Regions from separate parts of the Colwellia sp. NW0002-52-1 genome, predicted to be linked through region 1. Evidence: predicted binding sites of a transcription regulator. Region 1 holds the regulator's gene; each other region holds the start of a gene.
The links. The regulator LexA, encoded in region 1, represses DNA repair genes until DNA is damaged. The targets are predictions, from matches to a motif close to TACTGTATNNNNATACAGTA.

Region 2: AC27H3_RS05350 (LexA family protein) is a predicted target of LexA. The motif match lies at 1,810-1,829, and genes of this name have one in related genera.
Region 3: AC27H3_RS01655 (YebG family protein) is a predicted target of LexA. The motif match lies at 2,283-2,302, and genes of this name have one in related genera.

Annotation. Positions count from the first base shown of each region.
Region 1 is NZ_BAAJLU010000007.1:107,908-112,168, forward strand. It holds gene coxB (cytochrome c oxidase subunit II) at 1-657, opposite strand, end outside; gene lexA (transcriptional repressor LexA) at 1,235-1,849, opposite strand; gene AC27H3_RS09150 (cupin domain-containing protein) at 2,092-2,457, shown strand; gene oxyR (DNA-binding transcriptional regulator OxyR) at 2,638-3,537, shown strand; gene ahpF (alkyl hydroperoxide reductase subunit F) at 3,655-4,261, opposite strand, start outside.
Region 2 is NZ_BAAJLU010000003.1:255,960-260,220, reverse strand. It holds gene AC27H3_RS05365 (Tle-like phospholipase domain-containing protein) at 1-5, shown strand, start outside; gene AC27H3_RS05360 (ankyrin repeat domain-containing protein) at 20-772, shown strand; gene AC27H3_RS05355 (hypothetical protein) at 1,087-1,425, shown strand; gene AC27H3_RS05350 (LexA family protein) at 1,842-2,255, shown strand; gene AC27H3_RS05345 (Y-family DNA polymerase) at 2,243-3,499, shown strand; tRNA gene AC27H3_RS05340 (tRNA-Pro) at 3,675-3,751, opposite strand; gene AC27H3_RS05335 (DUF3413 domain-containing protein) at 3,852-4,261, opposite strand, start outside.
Region 3 is NZ_BAAJLU010000001.1:402,996-407,256, forward strand. It holds gene AC27H3_RS01645 (response regulator) at 1-236, opposite strand, end outside; gene AC27H3_RS01650 (M48 family metallopeptidase) at 943-1,671, opposite strand; gene AC27H3_RS01655 (YebG family protein) at 1,782-2,201, opposite strand; gene dbpA (ATP-dependent RNA helicase DbpA) at 2,377-3,768, opposite strand; gene AC27H3_RS01665 (alpha/beta fold hydrolase) at 3,876-4,261, opposite strand, start outside.

The DNA.
Region 1 (4,261 bases):
TTGGCCTCGATAAATTCCAGGTTCATCTACTTTGGTCCAAGCTTCATTAATAAAACCTGGGTTAGCATCTTGTTTAACCGCAAATGCTGGCACCCACCACGCGTGAATAACATCATCAGAGGTAATAACAAAACGTACTTTTTTGTTAGTAGGAATTACTAAATGGCGATCAACCTCGAGCAGGTAATGTTCACCTTTATCGGCTGAAGTACCATCTTGGTTTTCGTACTGTTCACGTGGTGTAGAAAGTACGGAATAGAATTCGATATCTTGATCGAAGTACTTATAATGCCACTTCCACTGGGAGCCAGTAACTTGAATAGTTAAATCGGCATCATCGTTATTTTCCATATCAATGAGCGTTATAGTGGCAGGAACAGCCATAGCGATTAGTATGACGACAGGGATTGCCGTCCAGAGAATTTCAACTTTTGTGCTTTCATGGAAGGTTGCTGGCTTAAAGCCTTTTGATTTACGGTGAAAAACCATAGACCAAAACATGGCACCAAATACTACAACACCAATAGCAGTACAGATATAGAGCACCAACATATGTAAATCATATACGTCTCTACTGACATCTGTAACGCCTTTGGTTAAGTTCAGCGGCATATCTGCCCAAACCGAACTAGACAACAAGCCCCCTAGCAACAGCATACCTAGGTTACGTCTTTTCACTCGACATCTCCTTCACCCTTTTAAGGCAAAACAACACAGTTTCATCATGAAAGCCGGCTGTTTTGCGCATACATTTATTATTATTTAAGTGACGTATTATTCGACAACGGTCAAGTACGCCCTATTGTTATGTTTGTACGTTTTCTAGACTAGAATTACTTAAAAGTTGATCGGGGTCAATTTAAAATTTCAAATGCATTGAAAATAAAAACTAATAAATACAATAGAGTAATAACCCTAAACTGAATGAAAGGTCCATTTCTAAAAGGTTATGCTGAATGTTTATTTATTGTTCAAGTTGATTTTTTTACACTGAATAATAAATAATCAACACCAAAATAAATCTGTATAAAAAATCTACAACTCACGAGAATTTAAAGTAAAATGTGTATTTTAGTCGTTAACAAAAATAAGATAAAAATGGCGGGGGAAAGATAGATAAAAAAACAGATTAAACCGAATGATTTCAAAAAAAAACGAGTTTAATCTGTATTATATTGCAGGATTTAAAGTTGCTGGATTTAAAATGATGAAAAAATTTAACGTTTTATTACAATTACATCCAATCGGCAGCTCTAATTACACCGACTGCCAACCCTTCAATATTGAACTGCTGCGAACGTAAGTCCACTTTAATAGGTTCAAAGTCTTCATTTTCGGCATGCAAATAAACCACGTTGCCTTCACGTTTAAAGCGCTTAACGGTTACATCGTCTTCAACTCTGGCTACAATAACTTGGCCACTTTGCACATCAGTTGTTTGGTGCACGGCTAATAAATCACCGTCTAATATCCCAATGTCTTTCATGCTTTCGCCATTTACACGCAATAAATAATCTGCAGCAGGATGAAATAAACTACCATCAATTTTATAATGTTGCTCTACATGCTCTTGCGCCAAAATAGGTTCGCCGGCAGCCACACGCCCAATAAGCGGTAAACCATCTTCTTCCATAAATTCTTCTGCAAGGCGAATACCACGCGATGTACCAGGCAACATCTCTATATAACCCTTTTTCGCCAGTGCTTTCAAATGCTCTTCTGCGGCATTGGCTGACTTAAAACCAAAATTAGTCGCAATTTCAGCACGTGTTGGCGGCATACCTGTATCGGCTATTTTCTCTCTGATCAGATCAAATATCTGCTGTTGTCTAGGTGTTAAAGGGCGCATTTTCATTCCTTAAGCGACTGATGGTTAAGCCTGTATTTTTAAACAGTATTACTGTTATTGTATACAGGCCTAGAGTAAACGCAAGATTTTATTGTTATGGTATTAAGCGGTTTTATTATTTTAGCGGCTATAAACACCAATAAAACCAATCCTGCACTTTCATTAAATCAGGCATTAATTGTTCCTAAGGCGCTGAAATAATGTAACATTAATAAATAACCGATAAACATAAAGAAGTGAGTATGCAATCTAAAGTTATTAATTTTAAAGAGAAATTTACTAAATTTTCCGACCATTGGTCTCCTCGTGTAATAGCTGAAATGAATGATTATCAATTTAAACTGGTTAAAGTTGAAGGCGAGTTTGTTTGGCATAACCACCCTGATACTGATGAAGTTTTTATAGTTATTGAAGGTACACTGAGCATCGAATTTCGAGATACCCTTGTAACGTTAGAGGCTGGCGAAATGTACGTAATCCCTCAAGGTGTAGAGCATAAGCCTGTAGCTAATGCTGAATGCAAAATCATGATTATAGAACCTAAAGGAGTTGTAAATACGGGTGAGGCAACGGGTAAGCTCACCGCGCAAAATGATTTATGGATATAAGCTAACCTTCAGTATTAATAACCGGCAATAATATGTTTAGTATCGCTATAAAAATATTGAATCAATTCAAAGGTAGGTTTAGCAAAAAACTCCCTAGTGAAGATTAGCATTTCGCTAAATTGACTCGCTTCAGTTAATATATTGTAGCTATTAATTTTCAGGTAACCATAGACTGTAACTATGATAAAAATTCGCGACCTAGAATACCTAACGGCTATCGGTCACTACAAACACTTTGGTCATGCGGCCGATGCGTGTTTTGTAAGTCAACCAACGCTGAGTGGGCAAATTTTAAAGTTAGAACAGCGCCTTAAGTTAACTTTAATTGAGCGGCAACCGCGTAATGTTATGTTAACGCCAGCGGGTGAAAAACTTGTGCAGCAAGCGCAGCAAGTATTAACTGCGGCAAATAACTTTGAAGAAGCAGCTAAAGCCTTACTTGACCCGCTTTCAGGTGATTTACATATCGGGTTAATTCCTACACTTGCCCCTTATATCCTGCCGCACATTATGCCGGAGTTGAACAGTAATCTAACCAAAATAAATTTCTATTTACATGAAAACAGAACGCAAGATTTACTGCAAGAATTAGAAACGGGCAAGCTTGATGTTTTGATTCTGCCTTGGCTACCCGAAATGGCACGTTTTGAACGCTACGATTTATTTAACGAGCCTCTGGTAATGGCTACATCTGCATCTCATGCAATGGCAGAGCGTTCATTGGTAACCTTTGATGATTTACATAATCAAAAAATTCTCACCTTAGAAGATGGTCATTGTTTAAGAGATCAGGCCATGGGTTATTGTTTTAGTGCCGGTGCGGAAGAAGATCATAGTTTTCGCGCTACTAGCCTTGAAACTTTACGTTACATGGTGGCAAGTAATATGGGTATCACCTTGTTACCACAATTAGCAACGATGAATTATGCACCACAAAAGCATATTCATTATATTCCTTTTCAAGAGCCTCAACCGATTCGTGAAATTGTATTGTTATGTCGAAGTGGTTACGCTCGCATGGAAAGTGTTAGAGCGATAGTGAGCCATATTCGCCAAGCCGTAACAGGTTTGTTCGATTAGCACATAGTCACTTAACGTATCATTTAATTTAACGTGCTCGTACTTGAGTTACTTTAAAAATAAAAAAACGCTATTGTTTTCACAATAGCGTTTAAAGGTTCAAGAGTTTGTTGAATATTATGCAGCAGCTTCAGTCAGCTTTTCAGTGTTCTCTAGTGGATTAGGTGTTCTGATTAAATAATCAAAGGCACCTAACGCCGCCGTTGCACCACTGCCCATGGCAATAATAATCTGCTTAAACGGTGTATTAGTAACATCGCCAGCCGCATAAACGCCAGCCATATTTGTTTCACCCTTTTGATTAACCACAACTTCGCCACGCTCTGTTAACTCTACTGTGCCTTTTAAGAACTGAGAGTTAGGCACCAAACCAATTTGTACAAATATACCGGCAAGTTCTATTGTTTCTTGCTCATCAGTCGCACGATTCAAGTAATTAAGCCCGGTTACATGTTTTCCATTGCCTAACACTTCAGTCGTTTGTGCATTAACAATAATGTCAATATTCGGCAAAGAACGTGCTTTGTTTTGCAATATAGCATCAGCACGTAAAGTACTATCGAACTCTAAAACAGTAACATGCTCAACCAAGCCTGCTAAATCAATGGCTGCCTCAATACCTGAATTACCACCACCAATTACTGCAACTGATTTTCCTTTAAACAAAGGGCCGTCACAATGAGGGCAATAAGCAACACCTTTACCTCGATATTCTTGCTCACCG
Region 2 (4,261 bases), on a different contig from region 1:
GTTAAGACGGTGGTAGTTTATGAAAATATTAATTTTATCGTTGATGTCTATGCTGTTGGTTAGCTGCTCTTCAGTTAACGCAAGTTCTAATAGCCAAGCAGGGGGCAAATTGCTTGCTTATATGGATATTGAAGAGGTTTTTGAAGAGCCTAATGCACTGGCCTTGGCAAAGTCAGCCTCGAAGGGTAGTGTTAAGGAAATTGAAAAGTTAATTGCAAAAGGTGTTGATGTTAATACGCGTGGAAAAATAAATGGCACACCTTTGTTTTTTGCATTACAAAGTAAACAAGGGTTTAGCGCATTAATTAAACATGGCGCAGATCCTAACATATTATTTGATGATGGAGGTACAGTGTTGCATTGGGCAGCTCAAATGAAAGATTGTGATTTTCTTGATATAGCAATACAAGGAGGAGGGAATCCAGATTTAAAAGCAGGTTATGCAAAAGCATCCCCCATATTTAAAACGATTAATATGGATATTGAGTCAGGAATACCTAACTGCTTCAAGGTATTAATAAAAAATGGCTGTGATATTAATTTTACAGATTCTTATGGTATTTCAGTTATTTTAACTGCTGCTAGTTTTGCTCGCTACGATATGGTTTTAGAATTACTCAAAGCGGGTGCAAATTATAATAAAAAAGATAATTACGGAAATGATATCTTTAAAATAATTAAGAAGCATGAACACTCATTCAAAAAAGGAAGTAAATCTGAAATTTATAAGCAAAAAGTGTTAGATTGGTTAAAAGACAACTCTAATAAATGAAACCTTTAAAAACAACTTAACAGGACATATATGGACGCTTCCTTGATGTCAACCCAAGTGAATACGAAAAAATATTTAACAAGACACTCATCCTAAATTGATTACCAATTAACATGACACTCACCCTAAATTGCTTATTCTTTAGATCAATCACCACAAAACTTAATATCCTTAGTTACGGGACCATTAAGTGCGGGAACTAGTTTTATATATCGTCCATTAGCCCAAACAATTAGCAATATAGGGCATTTGAATGATGCTGTCACAGTAGCCTGTGACATACCATTAAGCTGTAATTAATATAAGAGAATGTAATGGAAAATATTTCAAACAATAAAGCTATAGCATGTTTTATCCTTTACGGAGCACCTATAGTACTTTTAGCTAAACATGGCTGGCAATTAGGAGGTTTGTTGTGTTTACTGTTTATCGGAGGGTATACCTTCTTACCTTTTACGAAAAAAATTCGTAGCAAGATTAGCTCGCTAGATAAACATGTTTTTATATCCTATGTTGTTGTTATTGCTTTATTTGCAGCAATTGATTTTTTTTCTAAGCCTCATTACTGGAAAGCTTTCATAATATTGGCGCTTGGTTTCTATTCGCTTGTTCAATTGAAAAAGTTACAAAAATACTTCTTAGGGGCGAAATGAAATTTAACAAATTTAACAGAAATTTAACAGGACATATGTGGACGCTTCCTTGATGTCAACCCAAGTGAATACGAAAACATAACAAAACGGGCTTATGTTTTTGATTACAGAGCATTACTCTTTTCATACTTTTGTTCATGATGACAGGCGCTTTCGCTTGCTTAAAGCAAACTGTACTGACATATATTCGAGCTATGGTTTGTTATCCATGCTCCAGATAAGTTGCGAACTAGAAATACCTTAAAAACATTGTTCACCCAAACGTGATAGATACACTTGTCCTCTCACAGGCTTTGTTCTAGTTGGCTCGTTTAGCTGTTGTTATGTGATTAATCACCACATGAATATAACAAAAAAGCTTCCTCAATTTTATATCTTCGCCTATACTGTTTAAATGCACAGTGTGGGCGCGTTTTATGAAAGTTATTCCTATTTTTATTGAAGCTGGTATCTCTGGTTTTGAATCTCCTGCGGCTGAATACAAAGAGCTTGGTCTATCACTTGATCAGCTCCTAGTATCAAACCCTGATGCAACATTTATTGGTTTAGCGCAAGGGCCTTCAATGCAGGAGGTTGGTATTTTTGATGGTGATTTATTGTTAGTTGATCGCAGTGAGCCAGTAAAAGATGGCGATGTTATCGTTGCAAATTACAACGGTTGTTTTACTTGCAAGTTTATTGATAAAAAGAATGCTAGATTGTTATCTGCATCGTTTAAACACCAGCCAGTAAATATTACCCCAGAAGATGAGTTTCAAATAGAAGGGGTGGTTACACGCTCAATTCGTTTACATCGACAGGTTAAGGAACTTAGTACATGTATGCGTTAGTTGATGCGGTGTCTTTCTACGCATCTTGTGAGAAGGTTTTTGATCCATCAATTAGAAATAGACCTGTCGTAGTGCTCACCAATAACGACGGTTGCATATGCGCAGTTTGCCCAATGGGCCGACACTTAGGTATTCCTAAATTTAAGCCTTATTTTCAAATCAAACCGTTCTTGGCAAAGCATAATGTGGTGATTCGATCGTCTAATTATGAGTTATATGCGGATTTGAGCGAGAAAATGATGAATGTTATTGGCCGTTTTTGCGATAACCAATATGTATATTCGATTGATGAATCATTTTTACAATTCAAAAAATATAATCACATTATTAACGATTGGCAGCAATACGGCCATGATATACGCCGTGCTGTTTGGCAAGAAACACGTTTACCGGTTGGTGTTGGTTTTGGCACAACAGCAACATTAGCTAAAGCCGCTAATCATGCCGCTAAAAAATTACCGGGATATAATGGTGTAGCCGTTGTTAATAATGCCGCATCACGCAAAGAAGTATTGTCAAAAATGACCGTGACTGACGTATGGGGTATTGGCAGCCGATTAGGAAAGCGTTTAAACGTGTTAGGTATAACTAGCGCCTGGGATCTCGCAAATCAATCACCTAAAGCGATGCGTAGTCAGTTTAGTGTATTGGTTGAACGAACAGTTAACGAACTCAACGGTATTGTTTGTATAAATTGGGATGAAGTTAAACAGCCTAAACAAGAAATATTTTCAACCAGAAGCTTTGGGCAACGTATTAACGAAACTCATCAATTAAAAACAGCGCTAGTAAGCCATGGTGCAATTGTCGGTCGAAAATTAAGAAAGCAGCATTCACGGGTAAAGCGACTAGCTGTATTTGCCGCTAGCTCCCCTCATGATGATAATTACTATAACAAATCAATAATTTATGAGTTTGCTATTGCAACAGACAATACTCTTCATATTGCCAATGCAATATCAGCGGTTTTTAATCGCGTGTATGCAAGTGGCGTTAACTTTTACCGTTGTGGTGTTGGCGCTATTGAACTGGAGAATAGTCAGTTTCAGCAACAGGATTTATTTTGGCCAAATAATGATGACCCGGCATTAATGTACTGCTACGACGGCATAAATAATCGCTACGGCAATGAAACATTACAACTAGCAGCACAGGGCCGCATTGAAAAGTGGCATATGCGACGCGAGTTTCTTTCACCTAGCTTTACCAGTAAATGGCGCGATATACCTAAAATTAGTTGTTAATGTGAGCAGAATAGGGCATCAACAACCGCTTAGCTGAAGTGTAAATATTTAAGAAAAGCGTTTCGATATAAAATAAAATTTTAGGCCAGTGTTAGACATACGTTAGACAGAGACAAAAAAGCCACTTGAACCGTTCATCGAACTATTGCTAAGTGGCTATTTATATTACTTAATTTGGTCGGAGTAGCAAGATTCGAACTTGCGACCTCACGTCCCCCAGACGCACGCGCTACCAAGCTGCGCTATACCCCGAATGATAAGCTTGATGGGGATAAAAGCTTATGCGAGCTATATTAAAGATTTATCGGTCGAATGCAATTAAAAAACATCATTATACAAGCTAAGCGACTAATTATTGTACGCTTTGTGCTTGCTTGCTGAATTGTTTAATAAAGTTAACTCCATCAATCATTAATGGGAAATCAGGTTTTGCCGTAATAGGTGCTGCAAGTTGAATAGAATAACTTTGGAAGTTACCATTTTGATCAACAAACATAGACTTATCTTTATTAAAAACGACTATGCCGTTATCCATAGTATTGGCAATGATTCGGTCATGATCTAACGCTTTAATATCTGTACCATTACTGTAACTTTTCTCATTAATATCGCAGTTTAACCAACGCTTAATTAATGTCGGTTGTACATCCATATGGCTTGTTAAATTGTTAATAAGCTTATTCTTACTTTCAGGCAAAATAAGTAACGCTGGTTTAATCGATAAACTGGTATCAACAGTGTTATTTCCTATTGAGCTAACCC
Region 3 (4,261 bases), on a different contig from region 1:
AACACTGGCAGGCTAATCTCTTCATCTTGTAATGCTTGAAGTACGCCCAGCCCATCAATAATAGGCATAGTTAAATCAAGAAAAAGAATGTCAATCTGTTGATTACGTAAAATATCCAGTGCTTCTTGGCCATCTTTAGCTAATTGCACATCAGTTGATAGGTTTTCTGGAAGGCTTCTAAGTACTTGCTTTCTTGCTAAGTTAGAGTCATCACAAATAAGAACACGGGTACTCATTTGGCGCGATTCCTTAATTATTTTTTTTATTAACGCCTAATTTACCTTAAATTTACGCTGCTGTTAATTGAAAAACTCATAAAGGCGACATTTTTATGCAACTTTAGCAACTAATAATACTAACTTGTGACATATTTAAACTGATATTAGCGCTATTAATTAAGTTTATAGCTATAGCGCTTTAGCAAAATGTAAGTTATTGCCTCTTATTATTGCTTAGACCATTGTGGGCTCATAAGCTTACCACTAAATGTATTTTCTTATTTCAACGCATTTAATTATATTTAGTGCAGGTTGTAATTCCATAAAGTAAGTACCCGTAAGCAACTAACAATACGGGTTATAAGTTTATTAATAACTCAATAAAAGTTACTGACATAACTGCAGATAACAAATAAATGCCTATTGCCTTCCAACGGTAATTTGTTAATTTCATCATCATCCCCTAACTTTCAATGTAATCAACAATTGTGGGTAATTATTGATACTGAAGCACATTAAATTTTATTGTTTTGATTTTTTAATCGCTTAATTGTTCAATTGTTCAATTGTTCAATTGTTTAATTGTTTAATTGTTCAGTAATAAACAGAAGCAGATTTTGTGCCAATCATTTTTATTGAAAAGATAGCTAGAATAATACATTAGGAGCTTTCTTTAGGGTTGTTATTTTTGAAGGGCTGTCAGGTGATCAGAGTTTTAAAGCGACTAAGACCATTTAAGATTGGGCTGATTTTGATGCATCCAAATTTTAGCGTTTTTATATTCAGGACAATATATAGCAACCAGCTGCCAAAATTTTGTCGAATGGTTCATGTACTCAATATGGCATAACTCATGAATAATAACGTAGTCAACTACCCACGTTGGTAGCATTTTTAGTAAGTAATTAAAGCTTAGTTCAGCCCTGCTATTGCAACTTCCCCATCGGGATTTGTATTTTCTAACTTTGACTGATGAAGCGTGCAATGACATTTTGTTTGAAAAAAGCGCTAAGTGGTTTGCGAGATAATTCTCAATGCTGACTTTAAACCAACGCTCAATTTGCGACTTAATTTTCGACACAGTTATATCACAATGCAAACCGAGCGCATGGTAACGATTATTAATAATAACCGTTAAACTTTGCTCAAGTGGATCATGAATAACATTTGGGCTACCAAAGCTAACAATAATGCGATGGGGTAAGCCATCGATAAAAACAGATGGCTGTTGCTTAGCGTTTTCACGCTTAAATTGCTCGCTAAAAGAAGGATTTACTAAAGAGTTTTGCTGTTGTTCAGCAACTTTTTGATTTAGCCACTGTAATTTAGCTTGGATTAAACTTTCAACATACGACGTTTTAACAAATGTTGGTGCTCTGACAATAACTTGAGCATTTTTAACTTGTAAGCCAATTGTTTTTCTTCGCTCACTGCGTATTAACTGATATTCCAAAACAGCACCATATTACATCCAGTTTAACTGAGCGTTAATCAAATTAAATACACCTAAGTATGGTGGTTTACTTCAGAAAATACGCTTAATTGTGCTCGAAAAGTTAGCGACTATGCAGCAGATTTAGCTTTCGCTTTTGCTTTAGTACTTGTTGCCTTAGCTTTTTTAACGGTCTCAGTAGCAGTGCTAACACTTGGTGCTTCAGCAGTATCTTCAGCAACTTTTTCTACTGCTTTTTCTACTGTTTCGTTTTTAGCTTTATTTGAGCTAGGCGCAACAACTTTTTTGCTCTCTGCTTTAGCTTTTTTAGCTTGTAATGCAATAAGCACGTTATCTCGGTTTTGTGCTAAATAAACAGCAAGCTCTTCACGAATACTTTCAGAAAGCTCTACAGGTGCTTGTTCAAACATTTCAGATAAATTGTCTGCCATATCAAGCATTTTATCGTATTCATCTGCGGCTTTTTTATCCATGAATGTTTCTACCTCCACACCTTGTCTTATGACGACAAATCGACTTTCAACTGCCATTGTTATCCCTTATTTAACTATTTACCAAACTCTAGTTATTGCCAAAATGTATTTGTAGCACGCAGTATACATCCAAACAATAACTGTACATATTAACAGTATCATACCTAAGTTTTATCAAATTACCAGACAATGTTATCTGGCAACTGATAATTTATAAGGTAAAAAATTTAAGTTACTTTAATTCGCGTATTCTAAATGTACGGCCTTTTAGCTTACCGTGCGTTAGTTTGTTTAACGCTTTTCTTGCCACCATTTTCTCAACCGCCACATAAGCCCAATTTGGACCAAGTTGTATTTTCCCTACTTGCTCAAATGTAATACCATTTTCGCCCGTAAGTGCGCCAACAATATCACCCGGCCTAACTTTTTGCTTTTTGCCGCCATCGATTTGTATTGTGGTCATTTTCGCGCTGAATACGCTTTGCTCTAGCACGTCGCTACTCGGGAGCTCTTCACCTTCAATGGTGCGCTCTAAATAATCTTCTAATAAACCAATTTTATACCTGTCTTTATTACTAAACAAAGTAAACGCCTGTCCAGTACTACCTGCACGCCCCGTTCGGCCAATGCGATGCACATGCACTTCGGTATCATGAGCAAGGTTATAGTTAAATACCGCATCAAGCGCTTCAATATCTAAACCACGCGCCGCAACATCTGTGGCAACCAGTATTGAAGCACTTTTATTTGCGAAACGCACTAAGGTTTGATCTCGGTCTTTTTGCTCCAAATCGCCATGCAATGCCACAACACCAAAACCGTATGCGGCTAATTTGTTCGCAACATTTTGAGTTTCAATTTTGGTATTACAAAAGATTACGCTCGACTCTGGCTTGTGTGTTAACAACAGTAAACGAATAGCCAACAGACGATCTTCATCGCTTTCTACTTGATAAAAGTGTTGTGATATTGTGCTGCTTTCATGAGTCGATTCTACTTTTATCACCGCAGGCGAATGCAAGTATTTATTGGCAATTTTTTGTATTTGATCAGGGAAGGTTGCACTAAACAATAAGGTTTGTCTTTGCTGTGGCATGGTCGCAATAATATTATCTAGAGCTGCTTGAAAACCCATGTCTAACATACGGTCAGCTTCATCTAGTACGAGTGTATCAACATGCTCTAGCGACAAAGTGCCACGCCCTAAATGATCTTCAATTCTACCCGGTGTACCAACAATTATATGCGCGCCGTGCTCCAATGAGCCCACTTGTGGTCCAAAAGGTGTGCCACCGCAAAGTGTTAGCACTTTAATGTTATGTATAGCACGCGCTAGTTTTCGAATTTCTTTAGCTACTTGGTCAGCTAATTCACGTGTTGGACAAAGTACTAAAGTTTGAATTCTAAACTTTTTAACTTGTAGTTTATTTAACAAACCTAGGCCAAAGGCTGCTGTTTTACCAGAGCCTGTTTTACCTTGAGCAATAACATCTTGCCCCGCTAAAATAGCCGGCAAGCTCTTAGCTTGTATCTCTGTCATCTCGTGGTAACCAAGAGATGAAAGGTTTTCTAAAATTGCAGATTGCAAGGTAAGTGATGAAAATTTGCTGTCGCTCAACGTCAAAGTCCTAACGTAAAAAATAATTGTCGCTATTTTACACGCTTTCGCTCACGCAAGCACAGCTTTACGCAATTATATTAGTCGTTAAAATAAAAGCATGAAAAACAAGCTTAATTTACTATTAGGTTTGAGAGTACTTTCGCTAAGGCTTTTGGCGACTCTAGCGGTAACATATGGCCGGTATTAGCAACGTCTTCTATGGTAATATTTTCTGCAACAATAGGCGCTTGTGTTAACTCTGCCCTTAACGCAATAAGATCGACTAAGTTATCTTTATCACCGACAAGAAATGTAATTGGTAAGGTTAAATTGGCCAATAAAGGCAATAAATCAGGCCTGAGCAAAGAGACCTCAATTTGATGCAATAATACATTTCCGCCAAGCTCTTGGTCCATGGCGGTAATAATTTTTTTAATATCTTGATAGCGAGACAAACTGAACGCTTTAATATTTGGATGCAACAAGTCATCAATGCGCTTATCCGGAATGCCAGAGT